4 regions of the Paenibacillus sp. FSL H7-0690 genome follow, and region 2 is predicted to be linked to each of the others. Evidence: predicted binding sites of a transcription regulator. Region 2 holds the regulator's gene; each other region holds the start of a gene.
The links. The regulator Rex, encoded in region 2, represses fermentation and respiration genes when NADH is low (regulators of the CRP and FNR family bind a similar motif). The targets are predictions, from matches to a motif close to TTGTGAAATATTTCACAA.

Region 1 (3,220 bases), 2.3 Mb from region 2:
GGAAACCGATGCTTCACCATCTCTGGAGATTCATGTGTAATATCCAAATAAACGAACGTTGATTTAGTATGTTCCATTTCACTTACAATAGCTCGTGCTACAATATCCCGCGGAGCCAGCTCAAGCAGGTCATGATAACGTTCCATGAACCGTTCTCCATTAATATTGCGCAAGACTGCTCCTTCCCCACGCACAGCTTCGGAGATTAAAAATCTAGGAGCTCCCGGGTAACTAAGTGCTGTAGGATGAAATTGAATAAATTCCATATCTCGTATATGAGCCCCAGCGCGATAGGCGATCGCTACTCCATCTCCTGTAGCTACTTCTGGGTTGGTAGTGTATCGATATAATTGTCCTGCTCCACCAGAGCACAGAATGGTCGCATCCCCTTGCAGGAACAACCTTCCACCACCGGGCCGTTGCAATAATGCGCCTACACATTCTCCACCTTCAGTGATGAGATCGATAACATAATGATCATCCCAGACCTCAATATTCTCATGTTCGGCTACCTGTTCCGCCAATGCACGAACAATCTCATAACCTGTAGCATCCCCATTAGCATGTAAAATACGGCGATGGCTGTGCGCACCTTCCTGAGTCAAAGCCAGTACCCCATCTTCCTTATCAAACAGAGTTCCTAAGCGAATTAACTCATGAACGCCTTCCGGCCCTTCATTAACAAGTGCATCGACAGCTGTTGAGGAGCAAAGACCTGCTCCGGCCATTAAGGTATCCTGCCGGTGGTAAGCAGGGGAATCATCCTCAGCTATAACAGCTGCGATCCCCCCCTGTGCATAGCGAGTATTACTTTCCATTACTGATTTCTTTGTGATCATTATGACACGCCGATCTTCACTGGCTTTAATAGCTGTGAATAACCCGGCAATCCCTGAACCAATAACAATACAATCTGTCTTTACCGTAGGAATATCCCGAAGATCAAAATCAACCAAATATTGTGGAATCATGACCGCTTTTCACCTGTTTCAACGAAAGAGTAGCGCATGCTACCGGACTTGTAGCATGCGCTCTAGGGATGTTCTGGCTTTGTCGGCGACAGCAGGCGGTACATAGATTTGTGGCTTCATCGTCTCCAGGCATTTCACCAGTTTTTTTAGATTATTAACTTTCATATTAGGACAAACAAGAAATTTGGTAGCAAAATGGAATTCTTTATCTGGACTATCCTTACGAAGCTGATATCCGGTACCATCTTCCGTTCCAACGATAAATTGCTTACGATCCGATTTCCGGCAATACTCCAGAATTGATGTAGTGCTGCCTACATAGTCACCCATGGCGACTACTTCAGGACGACACTCTGGATGAACTACAAATTCCGCATCTGGATATTTTGCTCTCATTTCTACTACATCTTTGACGGTCAACATGTCGTGAGTGTTGCAATAGCCTTCCCAAATAATCAGCTTCTTGCCCGTCTGATCTTGTACATATTGACCAAGATTCTTATCTGGGACCCAAATAATCTCTTCGGCGTCAAGGGATTCGATTACTTTCACAGCATTAGCAGAGGTACAACAAATATCGGTTTCTGCTTTAATCTCGGCGGACGAGTTGATATAAGTGACTACTTTAGCATTTGGATGTTGAGCTTTTAGCTTACGCAAACCGTCTACATTGACCATATCTGCCATTGGACAGCCTGCACGTTCATCAGGAATAAGGACGGTTTTGTTCGGGGCTAGAATTTTTGCACTTTCCCCCATGAAATGAACACCGCAGAATACAATAACTTCTGCATCTGTCTCTGCAGCCTTCTGAGCGAGTAAAAAAGAGTCGCCCCGGAAATCGGCAACCTCCTGAATTTCATCACGTTGATAATAATGAGCTAAAATGATTGCGTTTCGTTCCTTTTTAAGCTGTTCAAGACGTATACGAAGTTCTCGATTCTGTTCCTGCTTGCGCTCAAGCGCCAGAGCTTCCACCGATTGTTCTCCCCCTTAAATCCTCGCGGCTTTTCGCCGACATGATGTTATCAAATGGCATGCGCCATCATGGTGAAAAAATGAACATGCTGATATAAATAGTAAGTAATATTAATCACTAATGTACACAACGTTCCAGCCTCTGTCAATGTAACTGGACAGGCTTTAAGGCATAGAATCCCTTAAAAATTAAAATAAAAAATCCGGAGAACAGTTACGTTCTCCGGATAAATTTACATCATATGAATGGTGGACCCAATTAGGTAAGGCTAGTGCCCCCACCTTTGTTGTCATCACCGGAACCGTCATTACCCTCAGAATCAGGGTTATTCGGGATATCCTTCGACAGGTCAGGAAGTGTGGACTGTTCATCCTCAGGCTTGCCTTGAATGCGAACTCGCACATCACCGATATTGTCGATGACAGGCTCGCCAACTTCATGGGCAACACCTTCGCCACCCTCTGGTTTACCATCCTCGGAAAGGAATCCTTGTTCAATCAGTTGTGTGATCTGATCAAGCTCAAGTGTTTCTTTCTCAAGTAATGTATTGGCAATCAAGTGCATTTCTTTGGAGTGTTTGATCAACAGATCTTTACAACGTTCGTAACTCGAAGTAATAAAGTTCTGCATTTCCTGATCAATCTCATAAGCAATGGAGTCACTGTAATTCTGTTCATGCCCAATATCACGACCCAAGAATACTTGACCTTGAGAAGATCCGAACTGCATAGGTCCAAGCTTATCGCTCATACCGTACTCCATAATCATGGCACGCACGATGCGCGTAGCCTGTTGGAAGTCACTGTATGCACCCGTACCGATCTCACCAATAAACAATTCTTCAGCAACACGTCCACCAAGTAATCCAGTAACCTTATCCAAAAGCTCCTGCTTGGTAACGATCATCCGATCTTCCTTCGGAAGCATAATAACATATCCGCCTGCACGTCCGCGTGGGATAATAGTAACTTTATGCACCATATCGGCGTGCTCAAGGAAGTAACCTGCAATAGTATGGCCTGCTTCATGATAAGCTACAATACGTTTCTCGCGGTCACTGATCACACGGCTGCGTTTCTCAGTACCTACGATAACACGGTCAATAGCTTCATCCACTTCAATCATGGAAATATCTTTACGGTTACGACGTGCAGCTAGCAAAGCTGCCTCATTCAGCAGATTCTCCAGATCAGCACCTGTGAATCCGGTTGTGCGTTTAGCAACAACATCCAGTCTTACATCTTTCGTAAGCGGTTTGTTACGAGCGTGA
Region 2 (3,220 bases):
CATATTCTGTAGCCATACGCAGAGCTTCTGGAGCAGGGACAGCCGTTGGATCACCGCTGACACCCTTATGAATGAGAGCTGCAAGCCGCATCTCTTCAAACATATCCAAGTTATTGTTGCTTGCCGCGCCATCCGTGCCAAGAGACACCTTCACACCAGCTTTTAGAAGATCAGTAACCCGAGCCACTCCGCTAGCCAGCTTCAAATTACTGCCCGGATTATGAGATACACCCACATTATGGCGAGCCAAGATCTCAATCTCTTCATCATTTAAATGAACACCATGTGCAACTATCGAGGGACGTGTGAACATTCCAAGCTTCTCTAAGTGAGCTACAGGACGCAACCCGTAATCCGCCACATTTTGTTCCACTTCACGTTTCGTTTCGGACATATGCGTATGCATCGGTAAATCCAGATCATGCGCTGCCTGCACGAACTTAACCAGGAAGTCAGGAGGGCAAGTATAAGGGGCGTGTGGCGAGATCATAGTAGTAATTCTACCGTCAGCCTTTCCATGCCAGTTACGGGCAAAAGAAATCGCTTCCGCAAGCTTGTGATTCTGTACATCCTCTGGACATAACCCGATCACACCACGCATCAATACGGAACGGATACCTGATAACTCAGCTACCTCGGCTACTCGGTCCATATGATCATACATATCGAGGAAGGTCGTAGTTCCACCCTTCAGCATTTCCAATACAGATAAGGAGGTTCCCCAGTATACATCATCACCGGTGAACTTTTCCTCCATTGGCCACATCTTCTCCTGAAGCCACACTTGTAGCGCTAAATCATCTCCATATCCACGCAGCAAAGACATCGCCGCATGACCGTGTGTGTTTACAAGTCCAGGCATGAACAGCAGACGGCTGCCATCAACCACTTGCACTCCAGCTTCCATCTGAGGCTCTTCTTTTCCTATGTAAGTGATTAAATCATCTTCAATAGTCATATATCCACTCAGAACCGGCTCATCCGTTCCCGGAGTCAGAAAATACCCGCCCTTAATTATCGTTTTATTGTTGTTCATGTTCACTTTCTTCCTTTCCATCCCGCAAGTAATAAGCAAGACTTTGCAGATCAGTTGTAAAATCAGCTGCATGCACCCGGATATTCGGTGGTGTCTTCAGAATCACAGGGGCAAAGTTCAAAATCGCTTCAATCCCAGAAGAAATGAGGATATCTGCTACATTTTGAGCTTCTGAATCAGGTACGGTAATAATGCCAATGCGAATACCTTGCTCACGAATTGTGCTGCCTAGTTCATCCATCGGTTGCACAGTAAGGGAGTTGATCTTACGTCCAACCTTAGGAGCGTACGAATCAAATATAGCCGTGATTTTCATAGTATCTTTGAGATATGCATTGTAATTAGACAAGGCATGTCCGAGATTACCTGCTCCAACTAAAGCTACATTAAGCTGTTGATCCAGCTTCAGGATATGACGGATTTTCTCAATAAGATACGTTACATCATAGCCGATACCTTTTCTGCCGAAGTCACCAAAATATGCTAAATCCTTACGAATCTGTGCGGGATTAAGATCAAGCTTTTGCCCAAGTTCCTGAGAGGAAACTGTTAATATTTCGCGATTCTGGAGATCATTCAAAAAACGCAAGTACACAGGCAGTCTGCGAACAACGGCTTCTGATATTTTATCCGATTTCATATTTTTCCTCCTAAAAATAGTAATGTTCTTGTGAAAATCCATATTCAAACGTCTACCTCTCCTTATTAAGGACGGGACTGTAACACACCGCCCTTAAGGATAAGGAGGAGCTAAACTGAAGACGAGCGTTTTAAGAAGCGCCGCCATCCTCTAGCCATTCCGCTATGCGAGGGACCATTTGATCAGTAAGCATATGCTCCATTTTGGGACCAGGCAATGAATAAAGGAAATACTTCCCGTAATGAGATTCAATAACCCTTGTATCATAAACAATAACTATTCCACGATCCTGCGCCGTGCGAACCAGTCTTCCGAATCCCTGCTTAAAACGAATAACCGCTTGAGGAACAGATAATTTCATGAACGGATTCTTCTTCTGGGCCTGCAATAACTCCGACTTCGCTTCCGCCAACGGGTGATTCGGTGGTTGAAACGGAAGTCTCACGATGGCCAGGCAAGTCAGTGCTTCACCTGGAATATCTACACCTTCCCAGAAGCTGCTCGTCCCCAGCAATACGGATGCTGCACTGTCCTGAAAGCGGCGGATCAACTTGCTCCGGCTGCCACCTTCCACGCCTTGACCAAGCACCGTAATCTCTTGTGAGGCCAAAGCCTCTTTAAGCGGATCATATACCTGACGCAGCATTTTATAAGAAGTAAACAGAACCAGCATCCGCCCACGTGTTGTTTTAGCAGCTTCCGATAATGACTGTACGAGTGTATCGACAAATCGAGCATCGCCCACACTCCCCTTCACACTAGGAAAATCACGCGGTATAACTAGCAGTGCCTGCTCGCGATATTTAAAGGGAGATGGAAGGAGTGAGGTCATTAGACGTCCCTCTTCTGCAGCTTCGTTAAGTCCGAGATTATCAATCATAAATTGAAAAGATTTATCTACAGATAGCGTCGCCGAGGTAAGCACGATGCTTTTTTTCTTATCGAAGAACAACTCTTTAAGCTGGCTGCTAACATCCACAGGGACGGCATACAGCTGTAGGGATTTGCTGCGGTAATTTCCATTTGCCTCCAGCCAATATACTACATTATCGTCATTCAGCCCCATAAAGAATCTTACTTGCTCACGTATGGAAGCCAAATCTTTAAATAAACCGCTAATATCAGTAACAAGGCTGTCTGCTGAGGATTGGCTTTCCTGGTCACGCATCTCGTTAAGCATTTTATCACCCTTACGGATGATGTCGCTTAACGTCAGATTCATAGTGTTCTCTAGCGCAACCAATTCATCCCAATCCTTCGGCTTACGGGCAGGAAGCAACCGCATAACCAGTTGTCCCGCTTCTCCTGCCCCTGCATCACTGCGTTCCGGCAATAGGCTGAACAGCTTGTCGCTGAGTGCATCCCAGGTTTCTTTGACAGTAAGCAGATCCGGGTAGATCCGATCGATGACTCCGCTCCATTCTGAAGCCTCTTCACTGCCTGACGACTGTAATATTTGACGCAGAGCAGGGAGCTGTCCGTTTCGGCTATCTTTATACAGTCGCGATAACGTGTGTGCCACCGTGAAATGCTTCATATGCATG
Region 3 (3,220 bases), 1.9 Mb from region 2:
AGAAGCCGCTAATTAGCAAATAATCGCCGTTTGAGCGTGGTTTCGGACTCCAATGCAGCTATTACATAGAATGAGTTACAACTAGTGTGTTTTTGGTGCTAATAGCGACTATGGGGTCCGATAGCGAGCCAAATGTGCTCAAAAGCTACGAATAGGGTCAACTGAGTCCGATCGTGCCGAGTCATCGCCCTCTGCAGAAGCTTTCGGACTCAGAAGCCGCTAATTAGCAAATAATTGCCGTTTGAGCGTGATTTCGGACTCCAGTGCAGCTATTACATAGAATGGGGTACAAACAGTGTGTTTTTCGTGCCAATAGCGACTATGGGGTCCGATAGCGAATCAAATGTGCTCAAAAGCTACGTATAAGGTCAACTGAGTCCGATCGTGCGGAGTCACCGCCCACCTCAGAATTTTCCAGACTCAGAAGCCGCTATATAGCAAATAATCGCCGTTTGAGCGTGATTTCGGACTCCAGTGCAGCTATTACATAGAACGAGTTACAACTAGTGTGTTTTTCGTGCCAATAGCGACTATAGGGTCCGATAGCGAGCCAAATATGCTCGAAAGTTACGATTAGGGTTAACTGAGTCCGATAGTGCTGAGTCATCGCCCTCCGTAGAAGCTTTCGGACTCAGAGGCCGCTAATTAGCAATAAATCGCCGTTTGAGCGTGGTTTCGGACTCCAGTGCAGCTATTACATAGAACGAGTTACAACTAGTGTGTTTTTGGTGCCAATAGCGACTATGGGGTCCGATAGCGAGCCAAATGTGCTCGAAAGTTGCGATTAGGGTCAACTGAGTCCGATCATGCGGAGTCACCGCCCTCCGCAGAAGCTTTCGGACTCAGGAGCCGCTAATTAGCAAATAATCGCCTTTTGAGTGTGATTTCGGACTCCAGCGCAGCTATTACATAGAATGAGGTACAACTAGTGTGTTTTTGGTGCTAATAGCGACTATGGGGTCCGATAGCGAGCCAAATGTGCTCAAAAGCTACGAATAGGGTCAACTGAGTCCGATCGTGCCGAGTCATCGCCCCCCGCAGAAGCTTTCGGACTCAGAAGCCGCTAATTAGCAAATAATCGCCGTTTGAGCGTGGTTTCGGACTCCAATGCAGCTATTACATAGAATGAGGTACAACTAGTGTGTTTTTCGTGCCAATAGCGACTATGGGGTCCTATAGCGAGCCAAATGTGCTCAAAAGCTACGTATAAGGTCAACTGAGTCCGATCGTGCCGAGTCACCGCCCTCCTCAGAATTTTTCGGACTCAGAAGCCGCTAATTAGCAAATAATCGCCTTTTGAGCGTGATTTCGGACTCCAGTGCAGCTATTACATAGAACGAGGTAAAACTAGTGTGTTTTTCGTGCCAATAGCGACTATGGGGTCCGATAGCAAGCCAAATGTGCTCAAAAGTTACGATTAGGGTCATCTCGGTCCAATGTCCGGGTGTGGGCCAAATATGCTCAAAAGCTACGATTAGAGTCATCCGAGTCCGATAGAATGCCGATAGTGAAGTATGACTATAGTGAGGTATGACTCCAGTTAGGTATAGCTCCAGTGAGATATAGCTGCATATAGGGTCAACGGTGTCCGATAGCTGCTGCGTACGCTCAAATGTAATCCAACGAAACAAGATATGCTGGCTTAGCCGGTCATACACAAACTTCTATTTGTGCACAGGTCGCAGTAAATTTGACATGTCAGTGAAAACTTTCACTTAGTTTTCTCAAAGTGATAATTATCACGTTAATGTGTTTTACGACACGCTACAATGGTCATAAAGGAACAAATTTGAAGTAAATAGATGAAGGGGATAGGAACCATGGCTTATAGCAAACCGCAGCAAATTGCCGAAGTAACTGTAGAGAACGGCATAAAAAAAGCTCATAATCCGCTAAGTACCGTACTTATTCTGGGCTTTTTGGGAGGAGCGTTTATTGCGCTCGGGTTTTTATTAGATATTCGCGTCATTGCTGGCGCACCACAGGAATGGGGTTCCATTGCTAACTTTATCGGAGCCGCAGTCTTCCCCGTTGGGCTGATCATGGTACTCCTTGCAGGTGGAGAACTACTGACAGGGAATATGATGGCCGTGCCGCTTGCTTTTATGGCTAAGAAGATTTCTTTCTGGGAAGTTGTGAAGAATCTTTTGCTCATTACGATTAGTAATCTGGCAGGGGCATTATTTGTAGCTTATTTCTTCGGTCATGTGGTGGGTTTAACTTCAGAGGGTGTGTATTTAGAAAAATTGGTGGATATGGCTGGTCATAAAATCGATGCAGAATTCTTTCCGGCATTTGTTTCGGGTATCGGCTGTAACTGGCTCGTTGCGCTGGCCGTATGGCTCTCCTATGGAGCAGATAACTTCAGCGGCAAAATCCTTGGTATTTGGTTCCCAACGATGGCCTTTGTTGCGATCGGATTCCAGCACGTTGTAGCTAACATGTTCCTAATTCCAGCAGCTATTTTTGAAGGTTACTATTCATGGGGGCAATACTTCACTAACTTTGTTCCCGTCTGGCTCGGAAATCTAACGGGTGGGGCAATATTTGTCGCAGCTGCCTATTGGATGGCATACTTGCGTAAAGCACCTACGGCTATTCAATCCGTAGATAGCATGTCCGGCAGCAGTGTCAAAAAACACGCTTAAGCTCGTCTTATAGAGCACTCCATAGAACATTCAAGGTCTGCCTTATTGGTGGCGTTAATGTTTTAGGGGTGCTTTTTGTTATGTAGACACAAAAAATCCGCCGTGATTTATCCGCGCTCGGGGGAACGAAATCGGATCACGGCGAATTTTGAAGGGGGAGTGTTTCTAGGCTCTATTACCCCGTCTTTCTAAAAGCGAATCAGTTTCTTCTTGTTTAGTTTGCTTTACGGACGACAGCCACGGCTTTAAAATAAGAATAGATATTAGAACTAGGGAGGACTGCGGACGTGAACCCCAAGGGAGACGGGATATTTCATGCGATATGTGCGTCTTATCCTCTAGATTTCATGCGTACTTTATCACGATAAAACGTCAATGTGTATGCTTGCTCATAGCCCTGTTTTGGGATGATACTGGATGAATTAATGACACATATATAACAGGGGATGTACACTACTTATGAAGTTTTTACAGGCATATCCAAAAGAAGTGAAAATATTTCTAATTGCCAGCCTAATTAACGCAACAGGTAGTGCGCTGATGTGGCCGCTCGTTACGATGTATGTATTTGA
Region 4 (3,220 bases), 3.1 Mb from region 2:
CCATGTTTTCAGTACATAGCTCTCTTGATCAGAATTAATCCTCATGACCTCAGCTTCAAATCCTTGATCCATTGTATGCGCAGTTAAGCTGTCTTCCTGATTTAATAAGTCGTTTATGATTTCGTTGTGCTCTAGCCAATTTATGATAGATATAGGAGTTTTCAAAAATGGGTCTTCCTTTCGCATGATTGTATAGACTCTATGATTCTTCTGGAATGCCCGCTACGATCTCAAGCAAATTTCCTTCTGGGTCAGCTACAACAGATTCACGCAACCCATAGGGCTGCGAAATAGGTTCTTTTACAGGAGTCGCTCCTGCCTTTACCATACGCTCAAATTCCTTGTCAACGTCCTCAGGTGAGGGAACGCCAAATGAAATTTCCATAGTCCCGTTTATCCCTCTGGGATAGGTTAGCTGTGACATATTCAGTGCATCCCGCTGACACAAATTAAAGAATACACCACTCTTCAGTTGAACCCCGGTAAATACGCCACCATCCCATTCTATAGCTATCTTCATGACGTCACGATAAAAGGTAACCATCTTTTCCATGTCTTTCACAAAAAAAGTGATCGCGCCGATTTCCATAAAATACACCTACTATTCTAAAATATTCCTTTTACGGTTATAGAAATAGTAACATAGGCTTAAAAATTATGAAATGAACTATAAAATAATAAAAAGCCCTGTAGAAACTCTACAGAGCTTAGTTACTGGGCAAAAGTATTTTTACAAATAACATAAAATAGATTGTTCTATCCAGTACATAAATACAGTATCCGGGCTTTCCTTTTCAAACTTTTTCATTTTTAAATACATATCCATTCCATCAGAAACATCATGCCATAAATCCGTAAATACAAAATCATATTTTTCCTTAGACATATGTTGTTCTGCATATTCGAAAGCATCTGCTTGGATAAGCCTGATCTTGTGAGCATTACTGAATTGTGGCAGTACATATTTATTAAATAAATCAATGACATCTTGATTTTTTTCAACAACCGTTATGCTTTCAACATTAACTTTTTCAGAAACCATATAAGCATAATAGCCAAGTCCAAGCCCAAATGTAAGAACATTCCCAAACGCTTTATCAACAGCTTCTTTCATTGTTTCTATTTCATTTGGTGTGATCGTCATCCAGATTCTTTCATTCTCCAAGACAGCCGGGAACATGAATTCAGTTTGAAAAAAACCAACCTGAGGAATTTGTCTTCCCTCTTCTGTCCGGATGATATCATTGCAAACAAAACCTTCAAAAGGTTTATATTTTTCATATTTTAATTCACTATTATTAATCTTTATAGTTGGTATCTTGATATTTTTATAATATGGATTGTCATAATATTCATTTGCATCAAGCTTATGAAGCATATTGCTAAAATATTGGTTGAACAATTCCTTATCATCAACATTATCAACCGTATCCATCCCAAAAGCAGCAGCCAGCATTAAACCAAAAGCGTATTCATAAGATACACCACAGTTTACGATTTCTTCAATTTCTTCTTTGTTAATAAAGTCGGGGGTATTATTCAAATAGCGGCTTAGTAAAGCAAACACTTTATAGTTATCTTCTTTTACTTTTTCTTTTATTACATTATTAAATTCCATATTCTCACCTATTAATTAGAATTTGTTTCTATGTCTCATGTTAGTCTTTCCGGATTGACTAGTAGGCAATACTCTCATTTTACCATTTAAAAATCCAGAAAAACAAAAACCGCTTTACTAATCCGTGACAGTTACCACTTCTACAGTGAGAAAATCTCACGCCAAATCTTCTAGTTATATGGTTTATGGTCCATTTTCCGCCTAATCCGCTCAATATTTCGTTACCCTATGTTAGAATAGACGACTTGTATAATTTGTGAAAACTTTCACTAATAGTCATGATTGATGGTATACTTAATAAGAAGATGAACTAAAGAGAATAACGATGGAAACTGTGGACGTAACCGTAGAAGATTTGAAGTTAGGAGAATAACAGCGACGCGCGCGCTTCTCCACTTCCAACTCCCTCTGATACTTCCTTTCTTTTATGTCGGGTTCTTTTGGTACATCTTAATAGAGAAATATAAAAGTGGAGGGTTAACAATGAAAAAGAAAGCAGCTGGTGCTCTGAGTCTCGTCCTCTCTGTCATGCTCGTTACCGCAGGTTGCGGTAATGGAAACGACAAGGTGAACGAGAGCAAGAGTAATAACAACGAGAAAAAAGAAGTTGAAGCCGTCTCCGGGGCATCTGAAGCAAGCTACACACCATTTGATCAATTAAAAGATAAATATGATATCATCATTGTCGGTGCGGGTGGTGCGGGAATGTCCGCGGCGCTTGAGGCCAAAGAGAAAGGCATGAACCCTGTTATTTTGGAAAAAATGCCGGTTGCCGGCGGGAACACAACCAAATCCTCTTCGGGGATGAACGCTTCTGAAACGAAATTCCAAAAAGAACAAAACATTGAAGACAGCAATGATTTATTTTATGAAGAGTCATTAAAAGGTGGCCATGACACTAACGACAAAGAAATGCTTCGTTTCTTCGTTGATAATTCCGCGAGTGCGATCGATTGGCTGGATTCCATCGGAATCCGCTTGAACAATATCACCATTACAGGCGGCATGAACGAAAAACGTACACACCGTCCTGAAGATGGCTCTGCTGTGGGACAATACCTTGTCAAAGGTTTAGTGAAAAACGTACAAGAGAAAGAAATCCCTCTTTTCGTGAATGCTGATGTCAAAGAAATCACTGAAAAAGATGGCAAAGTAAATGGCGTCAAAGTCCTCTTTAACCAAACAGAGGAAAAAACAATTACGGCAGATGCTGTCGTTGTAACCACTGGCGGATTCGGTGCCAATATGGATTTGATCTCCGAAGTAAGACCTGACTTGGAAGGCTACGTTACTACTAACCAAATCGGCAGTACCGGGGACGGCATCAAGATGATTGAGAAACTCGGCGGCACAACCGTCGATATGGATCAAATCCAAGTTCACCCGACTGTGCAGCAAGAAAAATCCTACCTCATCGGCGAAGCTGTTCGTGGGGAAGGCGCTATCCTTGTTTCCAGTGAAGGTACACGGTTCACCAATGAATTGGATACCCGTGATAAAGTAACAGCTTCCATCAATACACTGCCTAATAAAGCAGCTACGCTGGTCTTTGATTCCGGTGTTAAATCCCGTGTGAAGGCTATTGAACAATATGACAAAATG

Region 1: a site for Rex is predicted at 2,020-2,037, ahead of nadA (quinolinate synthase NadA). Genes of this name have one in related genera too.
Region 3: a site for Rex is predicted at 1,700-1,717, ahead of MHI32_RS28835 (formate/nitrite transporter family protein). Genes of this name have one in related genera too.
Region 4: a site for Rex is predicted at 1,873-1,890, ahead of MHI32_RS03970 (flavocytochrome c). Genes of this name have one in related genera too.

Annotation. Positions count from the first base shown of each region.
Region 1 is NZ_CP150281.1:73,681-76,900, reverse strand. Features, by position in the region: gene nadB (L-aspartate oxidase) at 1-971, opposite strand, end outside; gene nadA (quinolinate synthase NadA) at 1,011-1,949, opposite strand; gene ftsH (ATP-dependent zinc metalloprotease FtsH) at 2,209-3,220, opposite strand, start outside.
Region 2 is NZ_CP150281.1:4,675,714-4,678,933, forward strand. Features, by position in the region: gene MHI32_RS20610 (amidohydrolase) at 1-1,036, opposite strand, end outside; gene MHI32_RS20615 (redox-sensing transcriptional repressor Rex) at 1,023-1,676, opposite strand; gene dinG (ATP-dependent DNA helicase DinG) at 1,807-3,220, opposite strand, start outside.
Region 3 is NZ_CP150281.1:6,540,495-6,543,714, reverse strand. Features, by position in the region: gene MHI32_RS28835 (formate/nitrite transporter family protein) at 1,821-2,648, shown strand; gene MHI32_RS28830 (MFS transporter) at 3,108-3,220, shown strand, end outside.
Region 4 is NZ_CP150281.1:879,874-883,093, reverse strand. Features, by position in the region: gene MHI32_RS03985 (aminoglycoside phosphotransferase family protein) at 1-165, opposite strand, end outside; gene MHI32_RS03980 (VOC family protein) at 200-589, opposite strand; gene MHI32_RS03975 (hypothetical protein) at 731-1,618, opposite strand; gene MHI32_RS03970 (flavocytochrome c) at 2,102-3,220, shown strand, end outside.